DNA from 3 places in the Bradyrhizobium sp. 26S5 genome. Region 1 is predicted to be linked to each of the others. Evidence: predicted binding sites of a transcription regulator. Region 1 holds the regulator's gene; each other region holds the start of a gene.
The links. Region 1 encodes LexA, which represses DNA repair genes until DNA is damaged. Its sites were predicted from a motif close to TGTTCNNNNTGTGTTCNG; they were not measured.
Positions count from the first base shown of each region.

Region 2: the regulator LexA is predicted to act here: its motif matches at 2,614-2,631, upstream of V5279_RS00210 (YifB family Mg chelatase-like AAA ATPase).
Region 3: the regulator LexA is predicted to act here: its motif matches at 1,921-1,938, upstream of V5279_RS42400 (DNA recombination protein RmuC).

Region 1 is NZ_CP145948.1:5,236,678-5,240,955, forward strand. Features, by position in the region: gene V5279_RS24330 (HAD family phosphatase) at 1-302, shown strand, start outside; gene glp (gephyrin-like molybdotransferase Glp) at 328-1,539, shown strand; gene lexA (transcriptional repressor LexA) at 1,771-2,475, shown strand; gene V5279_RS24345 (hypothetical protein) at 2,818-3,246, shown strand; gene V5279_RS24350 (hypothetical protein) at 3,409-3,636, shown strand; partial or broken gene V5279_RS24355 (ComEC/Rec2 family competence protein) at 3,733-4,278, opposite strand, start outside.
Region 2 is NZ_CP145948.1:46,252-50,529, reverse strand. Features, by position in the region: gene V5279_RS00225 (YraN family protein) at 1-335, shown strand, start outside; gene gshB (glutathione synthase) at 366-1,313, shown strand; gene V5279_RS00215 (MBL fold metallo-hydrolase) at 1,604-2,575, shown strand; gene V5279_RS00210 (YifB family Mg chelatase-like AAA ATPase) at 2,682-4,220, shown strand.
Region 3 is NZ_CP145948.1:8,960,087-8,964,364, forward strand. Features, by position in the region: gene truA (tRNA pseudouridine(38-40) synthase TruA) at 1-180, opposite strand, end outside; gene fmt (methionyl-tRNA formyltransferase) at 180-1,115, opposite strand; gene def (peptide deformylase) at 1,272-1,799, opposite strand; gene V5279_RS42400 (DNA recombination protein RmuC) at 1,970-3,178, shown strand; gene V5279_RS42405 (GIY-YIG nuclease family protein) at 3,273-3,578, shown strand; gene V5279_RS42410 (AmpG family muropeptide MFS transporter) at 3,657-4,278, shown strand, end outside.

The DNA of each region.
Region 1 (4,278 bases):
GAATGCCGCTCTACGCCTTCTCGAACACCAATCCGGCCCATGTCGCGCATTTCTCGGTCGCCTATGCCGGGTTGCTCAGCCACTTCCGGACCGTGTTCCTGTCCTCGAGCATCGGCCTTCGGAAACCCGACGCCGCGGCCTACGATCATGTGGTAGAAGCGATCGGCGTGCCGGCGTCGCGGATCCTGTTCTTCGACGATCTGGCTGCCAATATCGAAGGTGCGCGGGGGCGTGGCCTTCAAGCCATCCACGTGACATCGACGGATGACGTGGCAAGGGCGCTGACCGCACTTGGTATTTGACCATTTGCATTGAGGAGTTTTGCGCGTGGCCCTGATGCCGGTTGCCGATGCCCTGTCCGCCATTCTTGCCGGCGCCGAACCGCTGCCGGAGGAGATGGTCGCGCTCGATGCCGCCTACCATCGCACGCTGGCGCACGACCTCGCGGCGCGCCGCACCCAGCCGCCCGAGCCGATGTCGGCCATGGACGGCTACGCGGTGCGCGCCGCCGATGCGGCTGATCTCAAGTCCCGGCTCAAGGTGATCGGCGAAGTCGCCGCCGGCCGGCCGTTCGAGCGGACGCTCAGTGCCGGCGAAGCGGTGCGGATCTTCACCGGCGGCGTGATCCCCCATGGCGCCGATGCCGTCATCATCCAGGAAGACACCCGGGTCGATGGCGACCACATCTCGATCACCGAGGCAGCGAGCCCGGGACGGCACATCCGCCCGGCCGGCGTCGACTTCCGTGAGGGCGACCTGCTGCTCAACGGCGGCAGCCGCCTGTCCGACCGCGCGCTCTCGCTTGCGGCCGCCATGAACTATCCGGAACTCGCGGTGCGCCGCCGCCCGAAGGTCGCAGTGCTCGCCACCGGCGACGAACTGGTGATGCCGGGCTCCCAGCCCGGCCCCGGCCAGATCGTCTATTCCAACGGCTATGCGCTGCGTGCGCTGGCGCGCGCCGAAGGCGCCGAGACCGTCGATCTCGGGGTGGCCGCCGACACGGTGGCCGCGACCACGGCCGGTATCCGCCGGGCGCGGGAGGCCGGCGCCGACATCCTGATTACGACCGGCGGCGCCTCGGTCGGCGACCACGATCTGGTCAAGCAGTCGCTGGAGGCCGAGGGCGTCGCGATGGCGTTCTGGCGGATCGCGATGCGGCCCGGCAAGCCGATGATGCACGGCCGGCTCGGGGCCATGCGGGTGATCGGCCTGCCCGGCAATCCGGTGTCGTCCTATGTCTGCGCCTTCCTGTTTCTGGTGCCGTTGATTCGGGCTTTGAGCGGTCGGAACACGATCCATCATGTCCGCACCACCGCCGTGCTCGGCCGCGACCTCGCCGCCAACGACCAGCGCGAGGACTATCTGCGCGCGCGTCTCGAGGAGCGCCAGGACGGCGCGCTGATCGCCACGCCGGTGATGCAGCAGGATAGTTCGCTGCTCGGGAATCTCGCTGCGGCGCGGGCACTTCTGGTACGTCCGCCGTTTGCGCCCGCCGCCGCCAAGGGCAGCGAATGCGAGATCCTCACACTGCCCGACTGAGGTTTTCGCGGGCTGCCGATTGCGCGCCGCCTGATGCGTTCACCGGAAATTAATTGGTTGCGGAACACATATCGAACATATAGTGTCCGTTCATGATTTGTTTCGAGTACTGGTGTCTACAATCGGGAAGCCGCCAGGGAGCATTGCGCTCCCGAGATCAGGCCCCGTCTGAAGGCCCCACCTGAAGAGTCTCGGAATCGAACGACGCTATCAACCGGGGGAATGCTCGAGATGCTCACGCGCAAACAGTACGAACTTCTGCGTTTCATCAATGAACGTCTGAAAGAGGCCGGCGTGCCGCCCTCCTTCGACGAGATGAAGGATGCGCTCGATCTGCGCTCGAAGTCCGGTATCCACCGCCTGATCACTGCGCTGGAGGAGCGCGGCTTCATCCGCCGCCTGCCCAACCGCGCCCGCGCCATCGAGGTCATCAAGCTGCCCGAACTGGCCGCCGGCGGCGGCAACGGTCGCCGCGGCTTCACGCCGAGCGTCATCGAAGGCACCCTCGGCAAGCGCAGCAGCACGCCGCCGATCGCCGAGGACGACGGCAACCGTCCGGTCGCCGTCCCCGTGATGGGCCGGATCGCGGCCGGTACGCCGATCGAGGCGCTGCAGACCCGCAGCCACACCATCAGCGTGCCGCCCGACATGCTCGGCTCCGGCGAGCACTATGCGCTGGAAGTACGCGGCGATTCCATGGTCGACGCCGGCATCCTCGACGGCGACATGGCGCTGATCCAGCGCAACGACGTCGCCAACACCGGCGACATCGTGGTGGCGCTGATCGACGAGGAGGAAGCCACCCTGAAGCGCTTCCGCCGCCGCGGTGCATCGATCGCGCTCGAGCCGGCCAACACTGCCTATGAAGTGCGCATCCTGCCGCCGAACCGGGTCCGCATCCAGGGCAAGCTGATCGGGCTGTATCGCAAATACTGACGGCGGCGGAGCATGATCCGGAAAAGTGCGGAGCGGTTTTCCGAAAAGGTCATGCTCGAACAGACATATGGAGCGGGATGACGATTCGAAGAAAAGTCATCCCGATCCGGGAACGAGCAACAGATCGGATCGTTCCTTGGAAGATAGTGCGACGTGCGGACCACCTAGGATGCGCCCTGATACCTCTCGCGCAGTGTAGCGCGTTTGTGATTGAGGCGTTCGACGGCCAGTCGTACAATCGCCCAGAAACGAGCAGACACTCGTTTGCTATCGTCCACTCTGGTAGAGGCCTGCGCCTCAAGGAGAGGCACGGGTCGCTACCTCGAAAAGAGGAGCCATCCGATGTGTGACTATAGTCTGCACGCCGTGGCATCGCGCCCCGCCATTGTCGGAGAGACGCTGATCACCACGACTTTCCGCGGCACGTCGACCCGCGGCTTTGCTTCGGAGAACGATCCCACTGTCGCGGTCTGCATGCTGCCGGGCACCGAGCTCGCTTTCGCCGAGAACGTTCGCTACGACAGCCGCTGGATCTGGACCAAGACGATGAATTTCCGCGTCGGCGTGTTCAACGAAGTCGAGCCCGACGTGCCCGATCGCCATCATGACGCGGTCGAATTCCCCGACGGCAGCCACGTTCTGGTGACCCAGCTCGTCGAGGGACAGCGCGTCAGCGTGCTGCAATTGCCGGCACTGCATCCGCCGGTCGAGCACAAGCCGAAGGTTGTGGAGCGGCGGCCCTCCGCATTCGCGTCGCTGTTTTTGGGTTGAGCGCATCGTCGCCGCGGAATGAGCCACTCGGCGGCGGATGACCTTAGGCGATTTCGAGCGACCCCGGATTTCCGCTTCCGGGGCGCAGCAGGAGATTTGCGTCGGCGAGCGCCTTGGCGCATCATCGCGTACGGAGGACGTGTACTCACGGAAACCTGCGCAGTGGTCGACAAGGTCACATGGCAAAAGGCTGGACGCGTCACTGAGCCGGGCCGCTACATGTTCCGGTTCGGCTGGCTGACAGTGACGGCCGATGATCTCAAGGTCTGGGAGCAGTTTCCCGAGGCCATCTTCACCCTCGTCAAGAAGCCCGACGCCGGCCCCGATTCCGACGAGTACCATCTCGGCCTGTTCGAGCTGCCGACCGGCCCCTCGCCCGGCAACGGCTGAAGCGTTTTCGAGCGAAGTGGACACCGGTTCGCGTGAAGAAAACGCGTGAAAACAAGAAACTAGAGTTTTGGTTCTGATTAAATCAGAACCAAAACTCTAGTCGTCGCCCTGCAGGTCGGTCTCGGCCGGGGTCGCATCGACTGCGGGCCGCGGCGCGGCGGCGGGTGTGCGGAGGACCGTCTCGCTCTCACCGTCACCGGGAACCGCCGGCGACCACGGCCGGTCGATGCCGCCGGGCTTCACCGCATCGACGGCGTAGCCGGCGCCGGTCCGCCGCAGCACCAGCGCACCGTGGCGCCGCAGCCGCTCGGCATCGATCACCGAGGCCGCGCAACCCTGCGGCGCCGGCCGCGCGGTGACGATCAGCGCCGCCCGCTCGCAATCGTCGGCCAGCGCCTCCGGCCGCATCGCCAGCGCGACGAAGGCGCCGCCCGGGCCCTGGGTGACGCAGCCGCTCGGATCGCAGGAGACGCCCCCGCCGAGCGACGCATCGGCGGCGGTCCGCGCATCGGCATCCGCCGCCAGCCATTCCTTGACCAGGAATGCATCCTTCGCGCTATGCATCAGAGCAGCCGCCCGTCGCCGCCACGCACCGCGACGTTGCGGCCGTCGGCGGAAATCAGCACGTCCGGCAGCGGGGCC
Region 2 (4,278 bases), 4.5 Mb from region 1:
CCGGCATATCGGCCGAAAGCCGCGCCGCCGCCCTGTTGATCGCCAAGGGCTATCGCATCCTGGCAAGACGCTTCCGCACCCCCTATGGCGAGATCGACCTGGTGGTGCGCCGGCGCAATCTGCTCGCCTTCGTCGAGGTCAAGGCTCGTGCCAGCCTCGATGACGCCGCCTATGCGGTGACGCCACGCCAGCAGCAGCGCATCGTCAATGCCGCCCAGGCCTGGCTGATGGCGCATCCCGAACATGCCGAATTTGATCTCAGATTCGACGCCGTGCTGATTGCGCCGAAGAGCCTGCCGCGCCATCTGTTAGCGGCATTCGACGCCAGCCCTTAAAGTTACCTCCAGACCTCGCGGGATACGCTTATGAAATTGAAGATCGCCGTCCAGATGGATCCCATCGCGCGCATCAACATCCGCGGCGATTCCACCTTTGCGCTGCTGCTCGAAGCCCAGAAACGCGGCCACGGCATTTCCTATTACACGCCAGATAGACTGTCGCTGCGCGGCGAGGAGCTGGTGGCACCGATGCAGTCTCTCACCGTGCGCGACGAGGTCGGCAATCACTTCACGCTGGGCGAGCCGAAGCGCGAGGCGCTCAATGGCTTCGACGTCGTGCTGCTGCGGCAGGATCCGCCGTTCGACCTCGCCTATATCACCTCGACCCATTTCCTCGAGCGCATCCATCCGAAGACGCTGGTGGTCAACAACCCGGCCAGCGTGCGCAACGCGCCGGAAAAGCTGTTCGTGATGAATTTCCCGCAGCTGATGCCGCCGACCCTGATCTCGCGCGACCTCGACGAGATCAACGCATTCCGCGATCAGCATGGCGCCGTCGTCATGAAACCGTTGCACGGCCATGGCGGCGCCGCGGTGTTCCGCGTGATGCCGCAGGACATGAATTTCGGCTCGCTGTTCGACATGTTCTCGGTCACCTTCAAGGAGCCCTGGGTGATCCAGCGCTTCCTCCCCGAGGTGAAGCATGGCGACAAGCGCATCATCCTGGTCGACGGTGAGTTCGCCGGCGCCGTCAACCGCGTGCCGGCGCCGGATGACCTGCGCTCCAACATGGTGCGCGGCGGCGCGGCCGCGGCGACCGAGCTCTCGGATCGCGAGCGCGAAATCTGCGCCACCGTCGGACCCGCGCTGCGCGAACTTGGCCTGCTGTTCGTCGGCATCGACGTGATCGACGGCAACCTCACCGAGATCAACGTCACCTCGCCGACCGGCATCCGCGCCATTCAGCGGCTCAACGGCCCCGACGTCGCGGCCAGGGTCTGGGATGCCATCGAGAAGAAGCGCGCCGCCAAATAACCCTCCCTTGTGCGCCGCACATGCCGGTTGAATTCTAAAAGCGCGATGAGATCGGGTTGAATCATCATCGCGCTTTAGCTTCTTGTTTGAGCATGATCTTTTCGGAAAACCGCGTCACACTTTTCCGGATCATGCTTTAGCCGGAGACCGACCGCGCCAGCGTTCGCCTTATTCTTCTTGCCAGCTTGCGCGGGCGAGGGCAGCATTCTCTTGCCTGCGTCAGGTCAAGCGGCGGGTCAATGGGCAGGCATCAACGCGAAAATCTCATAAAAAATGTGGAGGAAGACGTTATGACGCTCAATGTCTCACGACGATCCTTGCTCGCGCTTGGCGCCGGTCTCGGCGCCAGCACCATCCTCGGCGGCACGGCCGAGGCGCGCGCTCCCAAACTCGGCACGCAGACACCCTATTGGCATCGTTTCACGCTCGGCGATGCGGAAGTGACCGTCGTCTCCGACGGCCCGCTGCCGCTCGGCGATCCCTCCGGCACCTTCACCGGCGTGCCGAAGGAAGAAGTGAAGAAGATGCTGTCCGACAACTTCCTCTCGCCCGACAATGTCGTGCTCGAGCAGAACTCGCCGATCGTCAACACGGGCGACAAGCTGATCCTGTTCGATACCGGCATGGGTACTTCCAAGGCGTTCGGTCCGACCACCGGCCGGCAGCAGAAGAGCATGAAGGAAGCCGGCATCAAGCCGGAAGACATCGACGCCGTCGTGCTGTCGCACGCGCATATCGATCATATCGGCGGCATCGTCGATGCCGACAACAAGCCGCTATTCCCGAACGCGCAGTACTACATCGCCCAGAGCGATCTCGATTTCTGGACCGACGAAGGCAAGATGGGCAGTCCGTTGAAGGACTTCATCGTGCACGCCCGCAAGAACCTGCTGCCGGTGCGCGACCGCATTGTGTTCTTCAAGGACGGCCAGGAATTCCTGCCCGGCGTGCAGGCGATCGCGGCGCCCGGCCACACCGTGGGCCACACCATCTTCATGGTGAGCTCGGGCGGCAAATCCTTCGCCTTCCTCGGCGATCTCTCGCATCACGCGGTGCTGCTGCTGGAGCGGCCGCGGATGGAATTCTCCTACGACACCGATCCGAAGCAGGCGGCGGCCTCGCGGGTCAAGCTCCTGGAGATGCTGGCCGCGAACAAGACCGCGGTAATGTCCTATCACTTCGCCTGGCCAGGCTACGGCCACGTCGCCAAGGTCGGCGACGGCTTCCACTACTATCCCGAGCCGATGCAGATGAATCTGTGAGCAGCGGCGCATCCGGGGACGGCACACGCCGCCCCGGATGTTCCCTTAATGTTCTTGCGTTGGGCATCCCGCTCCGCTACCTTGGGTGGCGGAAGATAGGGGCAGCATGGTCCAGCGGGTTTCTACCGTCGCTTTCGAGGGGATCGAGGCCCGCGCGGTCGACGTGCAGGTGCAGGTCGCGCCGGGACTGCCGGCCTTTGCGATCGTAGGCCTGCCCGACAAGGCGGTGTCGGAGGCGAGGGAGCGGGTGCGCTCGGCGCTGATCGCCTCCGGCCTCGCGCTGCCCGCCCGCCGCATCACCGTCAACCTGGCACCGGCCGACCTGCCGAAGGAAGGCAGCCATTACGACCTGCCGATTGCGCTCGGCCTGATGGCGGCGATCGGGGCGATCCCGCCGGATGCGCTCAATGGCTTCACCGTGCTCGGCGAGCTCGGGCTCGATGGCTCGATCGCGCCGGTGGCGGGCGTGCTGCCTGCCGCGATCGGCGCCAACTCGCGCGACGAGGGATTGATCTGCCCGGCCGCCTGCGGCTCGGAAGCCGCCTGGGCGAGCCCCGACATCCAGATCATCGCAGCTCACTCGCTGATCCAGATCGCCAATCACTTCAAGGGCACGCAGCTGCTGTCGCGCCCGCAGCCCAAGGTGCACGAGCGCGAGGAGACGCTGCTCGACCTGCGCGACATCAAGGGCCAGGAAAGCGCAAAACGCGCGCTCGAGATCGCGGCCGCCGGCGGGCATCATCTGCTGATGATCGGCTCGCCCGGCGCCGGCAAGTCGATGCTGGCGGCGCGGCTGCCCTCGATCCTGCCGCCGCTGTCGCCGTCGGAACTGCTCGAAGTCTCGATGATAGCCTCCGTCGCCGGCGAGATCCGCGACGGCGCCCTGACCGCGCGGCGCCCGTTCCGCAGTCCGCATCACTCGGCCAGCATGGCGGCGCTGACAGGCGGCGGCATGCGCGCCAAGCCCGGCGAGATCTCGCTCGCCCATCAGGGCGTGCTGTTCCTCGACGAGTTGCCGGAGTTCGATCCGCGCGTGCTGGATTCGCTGCGGCAGCCGCTGGAGAATGGCGAGGTCTCGGTGAGCAGGGCCAACCATCGCGTCACCTATCCGGCGCGCTTCATGCTGGTCGCGGCCATGAACCCGTGCCGCTGCGGCCACGCCTATGAGCCCGGCTATTCCTGCAAGCGCGGCCGGCTCGACCGCTGCACCGCCGACTACCAGATGCGGATCTCCGGCCCGCTGATGGATCGCATTGATCTCAGGATCGAGGTGCCGGCGGTGACCGCGGCCGATCTGATCCTGCCGCCGCCGGCGGAGGGCTCGGCCGAGGTCGCCCGCCGCGTCGCGGCCGCGCGCGACATCCAGCTCGCGCGTTACGCGGCGGCCGGCATGCCGCAGGTCCGCACCAACGCGGAAGCGCCGAGCTCGCTGCTCGAGACCATCGCGCAGCCCGACGCGCATGGCCAGAAGCTGCTCCGCGAGGCGGCCGACACCATGCACCTCACCGCGCGCGGCTATCACCGCGTGCTGCGGGTGGCGCGCACGCTGGCCGATCTCGACGGCGCCGAGACGATCGGCCGGCTGCACCTCGCCGAAGCGCTGTCCTATCGTGCATTGGCCGACGATTTGCGCCGCGCGGCGTAGCGTTTTCCAGCGAAGCCTGTCCCGCACTTGATGCGGGATCGGCACCGATTCGCCTGAA
Region 3 (4,278 bases), 3.7 Mb from region 1:
CTGGCCGCGCGCGTGCACGCCGGCGTCGGTACGGCCGGCGCCATGGACGCGCACGTCCTCGCCGCAGATCGCTTTCACCGCCGTCTCCAGCGCGCCCTGCACGGTCGGCGCGGTGTCCTGGATCTGCCAGCCGGAGAACGGCGTGCCGTCATATTCGATGGTGAGCTTGTAGCGCGGCATCAGGCGAGCCGCGCAGGCGGCTTCAGCGGCGTGCCGCGCAGAAAATCCGCCGCTTTCATCGGCGCCTTGCCGGCGCGCTGCAATTCGAGAATCCGGACCGCGCCGTCGCCACAGGCGATCGCAAATTTGTCGTCGAGCACATCGCCCGGCTCGCCCGAGCCCTTGGCGAATTCGCAACGCAGGATTTTCAGCCGCACCGGCTCGCCTTCGCCTGATAGCTCGCACCAGGCACCGGGGAATGGCGAGAGCCCGTGAATGTGCCGCAGCACCGCATGCGCCGGCTGCGTCCAGTCGATTCGCGCCTCGGCCTTCTCGATCTTGGCGGCGTAGGTGACGCCGTCCTCGCTCTGCTTCGTAAGCTGCAAGCCGCCACGCTGCAGCGCGCCCATCGCGCGCACCATCAAATCGGCACCGAGCGGCGCCAGCGCGTCGTGCAGATCGGATGCCGTCATGCTGTCTGAGATCGGCAGCCGCTCGGCCATCGCGACGTCGCCCGTGTCGAGACCGACATCCATCTTCATCACCATCACGCCGCTCTCGGCGTCACCCGCCATGATGGCGCGGTTGATCGGCGCGGCGCCGCGCCAGCGCGGCAGCAGTGAGGCGTGCAGGTTGAAGCAGCCGAGCCTGGGCGCGTCGAGAATCGCCTGCGGCAGGATCATGCCATAGGCGACGACGACTGCTGCATCCGCGTCATGCGCGCGAAATTCCTCGAGCGCTTCCGGCGTCTTCAACGTCTTCGGCGTCAGCACCGGAATGCCGAGGCGGCGCGCCTCCTGCTCGACCGGCGTCGGCTGCAACTGCAGCCCGCGCCGCCCGCCCGGCTTCGGCGCGCGAGTGTAGACCGCGGCGACCTCATGGCCATGGGCCACAAGCTCCAGCAGCGTCGGCACTGCGAAATCGGGCGTGCCCATGAAGATCAGACGGAGCGGCATCAACAGCACTCGCTGCGCTCCCTCCCCCCTTGTGGGGGAGGGTTAGGGAGGGGGGTAGCCGCAACGGCGGTGCTTGCGGCTACCCCCCTCTCCGGCTCTCCCCCACAAGGGGGGAGAGGGCGCATCGCACAAGCGGAAACGCTGTTCACGCTACACTCACTCCGCCGCGCGCTTGGCGGCCTTCTCGAATTTCTTGAAAACGCGGTCGCGCTTCAGCTTCGACAGATAGTCCACGAACAGCACGCCGTTGAGGTGGTCGATCTCGTGCTGGATGCAGGTGGCGTAGAGCCCTTCGGCGTCCTCTTCATGCACCTTGCCGTCGAGGTCGGTGAAGCGCAGGCGCACCCGCGCCGGACGCTCGACCTCCTCGTAATATTCGGGGATCGACAGGCAGCCCTCTTCGTAGACCGACAGCTCTTCCGAATGCGAAATGATCTCCGGATTGATGAACACCCGCGGCTGCGGCGTGGTCTCGCCGTTCTCGTCGCGCTTGGCGAGGTCCATGGTGATCAGCCGCAGCGGCTGCGCGACCTGGATTGCCGCGAGCCCGATGCCGGGCGCGTCATACATGGTCTCGAGCATGTCGTCGGCGAGCTTGCGGATCTCCGGCGTCACCTTCTCGATCGCCTTCGACACCAGCCGCAACTGCTTGTCCGGCAGAATGATGATTTCTCTGATAGCCATGGCCGCGATTTAAGCTGCGGGCATGATGCGGTCAATGCGTTCGGGAACCCCTTAAGGCGGCCTTAACCACGTTTCTTTACACAGCGTTAACCAGGAAAATTGAGGGAGCGTTTACCATAAATGTTCCCTTTTCGTTCGGCAGCGACGCCGAATCGGCTACAACGGCTGGCATGAACGAGATTCTCCTCACGATCGGCGACCTCCCGGTCCGCGTCTCCGACGCGTTGATCGGCCTTGGCGCGCTGGCGCTGATGCTGCTGTTCGCCATCGCGGTGGTGATCGCACGAGCCAGCCGGCGCAGCGCGGAACTGGCGATGGCCCAGGCCATTCGGGCCGACGAGCTGGAAGAGCGGCTCGCCGACATGCTGCGAGCCCAGAGCGAGGCCTCCGGGCGGGTCGATGCCATGGGGCAGGCGCTGGCCGGCCGCCAGGCCGAGATGGCCCGTGCCGTCAACGAGCGGCTGGATTCGGTGACCCACCGGGTCGGCCAGTCGATGGAACAGACCACGCGCAACACGATGGATTCGCTGCGTGTGCTGCATGAGCGACTCGGCATCATCGACCACGCCCACAAGAACCTCAACGAACTCACCACCCAGGTCACGACGCTGCGCGACGTGCTCGCCAACAAGCAATCCCGCGGCGCGTTCGGCCAGGCGCGGATGGAGGCGATCGTCCAGGACGGCATGCCGAAGGGCTCGTTCGAGTTCCAGTACACGCTGACCACCGGGAAGCGGCCGGATTGCGTGGTGTTCCTGCCCGACCAGCGCCCGCTCTGCATCGACGCGAAATTCCCGCTCGAAGCCATGACCGCGCTGCACGATGCGCGCAGCGACGAAGAGCGCAAATTCGCCAGCCAGCGGCTGCGCGCCGACGTGCTGAAGCATGTCAGCGACATCGCGGAGAAGTACCTGATCCCCGGCGAGACCCAGGACACCGCGCTGATGTTCGTGCCGTCGGAGTCGGTCTATGCCGAAATCCATGACGGCTTCGACGACGTGATCCAGAAGGCCTATCGCGCCCGCGTCGTGCTGGTATCGCCCTCGCTGCTGATGCTGGCGATCCAGGTGATGCAGCAGATCCTGAAGGACGCCCGCATCCGCGACGCCGCCGACCAGATCCGCAACGAGGTGATGCATCTCGGCGATGATCTGGCCCGCCTGCGCGAGCGCGTGCTCAAGCTGCAGAACCATTTCGGCCAGGTGAACGAGGACGTCAGGCAGATCCTGATCTCCGCCGACAAGATCGAAAAGCGCGCTGGCCGCATCGAGGAACTCGACTTCAGCAAGTCCGAGACCCCGATCGAAGTCCCCCGCTTCGTCAAGCCAGCCGCCCCCGAGCTGTTCCCCGCCCCGCGCAAGCTGCAGGCGGGGGAGTAGGTGTTGTCTTTAGAAGTTGTTTAGCGCGCTCGCGCCACCCAATCGGGGTCATCGCCCGGCTTGACCGGGCAATCCAGTATCCCAGAGACGGAAGTTGGGAACACGTAGCTACTACATCTACATTCTCGCCAGCCGCCTCGGCGGCACACTCTACATCGGTGTGACAAATGACCTCATTCGCCGCGTCGGCGAGCACAGACTGAAACTCATCGAGAGTTTCACTGAGAAATATGATGTGGTGAAGCTCGTTTATTTCGAGCAATTCGATGATCCTGAGAGCGCGATCCATCGCGAGAAGCGGCTCAAGAAATGGCCGCGCGCGTGGAAGATTTCGCTGATTGAGAAGGATAATCCGGACTGGAACGACCTCTATCAGGAAATTGCCGCAGGCGGCGGATAGGCCTCTGGGATACTGGATCGCCCGGTCAAGCCGGGCGATGACAGTCTTTTTGGGGCCGAATCTGGTAACACCGGTTTTATGACAGCACCCGAAGCTACGTCAGACGCGTCCGCGAAGCCGCAGGAACTTGCCGCCACCTCCTGGCGCGACAGCTTCGCGGTCTATCTGCAGCCGCGGGTGCTGATCGTGCTGCTGCTCGGCTTCTCCTCAGGCCTGCCGCTGGCGCTGTCGGGCTCGACGCTGCAGGTGTGGATGAAGGAGGCCGGGGTCGATCTCGGCACCATCGGGCTGCTCGCGCTGATCGGCACCCCCTACACGCTGAAATTCCTCTGGGCGCCGCTGGTCGACGCACTGCATGTGCCGCTGTTCACGCAAATGTTCGGTCGCCGTCGCGGCTGGCTGCTGTTCTCGCAGCTGTTGCTGATCGCGACGATCCTGGTGCTGGCGATGGCCGATCCGGCGCGATCGCCATGGTTCGCGGCCTTTGCCGCGCTGCTGGTTGCAGCCGCCTCATCGACGCAGGACATCGTGGTCGATGCCTTCCGCGTCGAAAGCCTGCCGGAAAGCGAGCAGGCCGCCGGCATGGCGTCCTATGTCGCGGCCTACCGCATCGGCATGCTGGTCTCGACCGCCGGCGCGCTGTTCATCGTCAGCGGTTTCGAGTCCGCCGGAGTGGCGCGCCCGTCGGCCTGGATGTGGG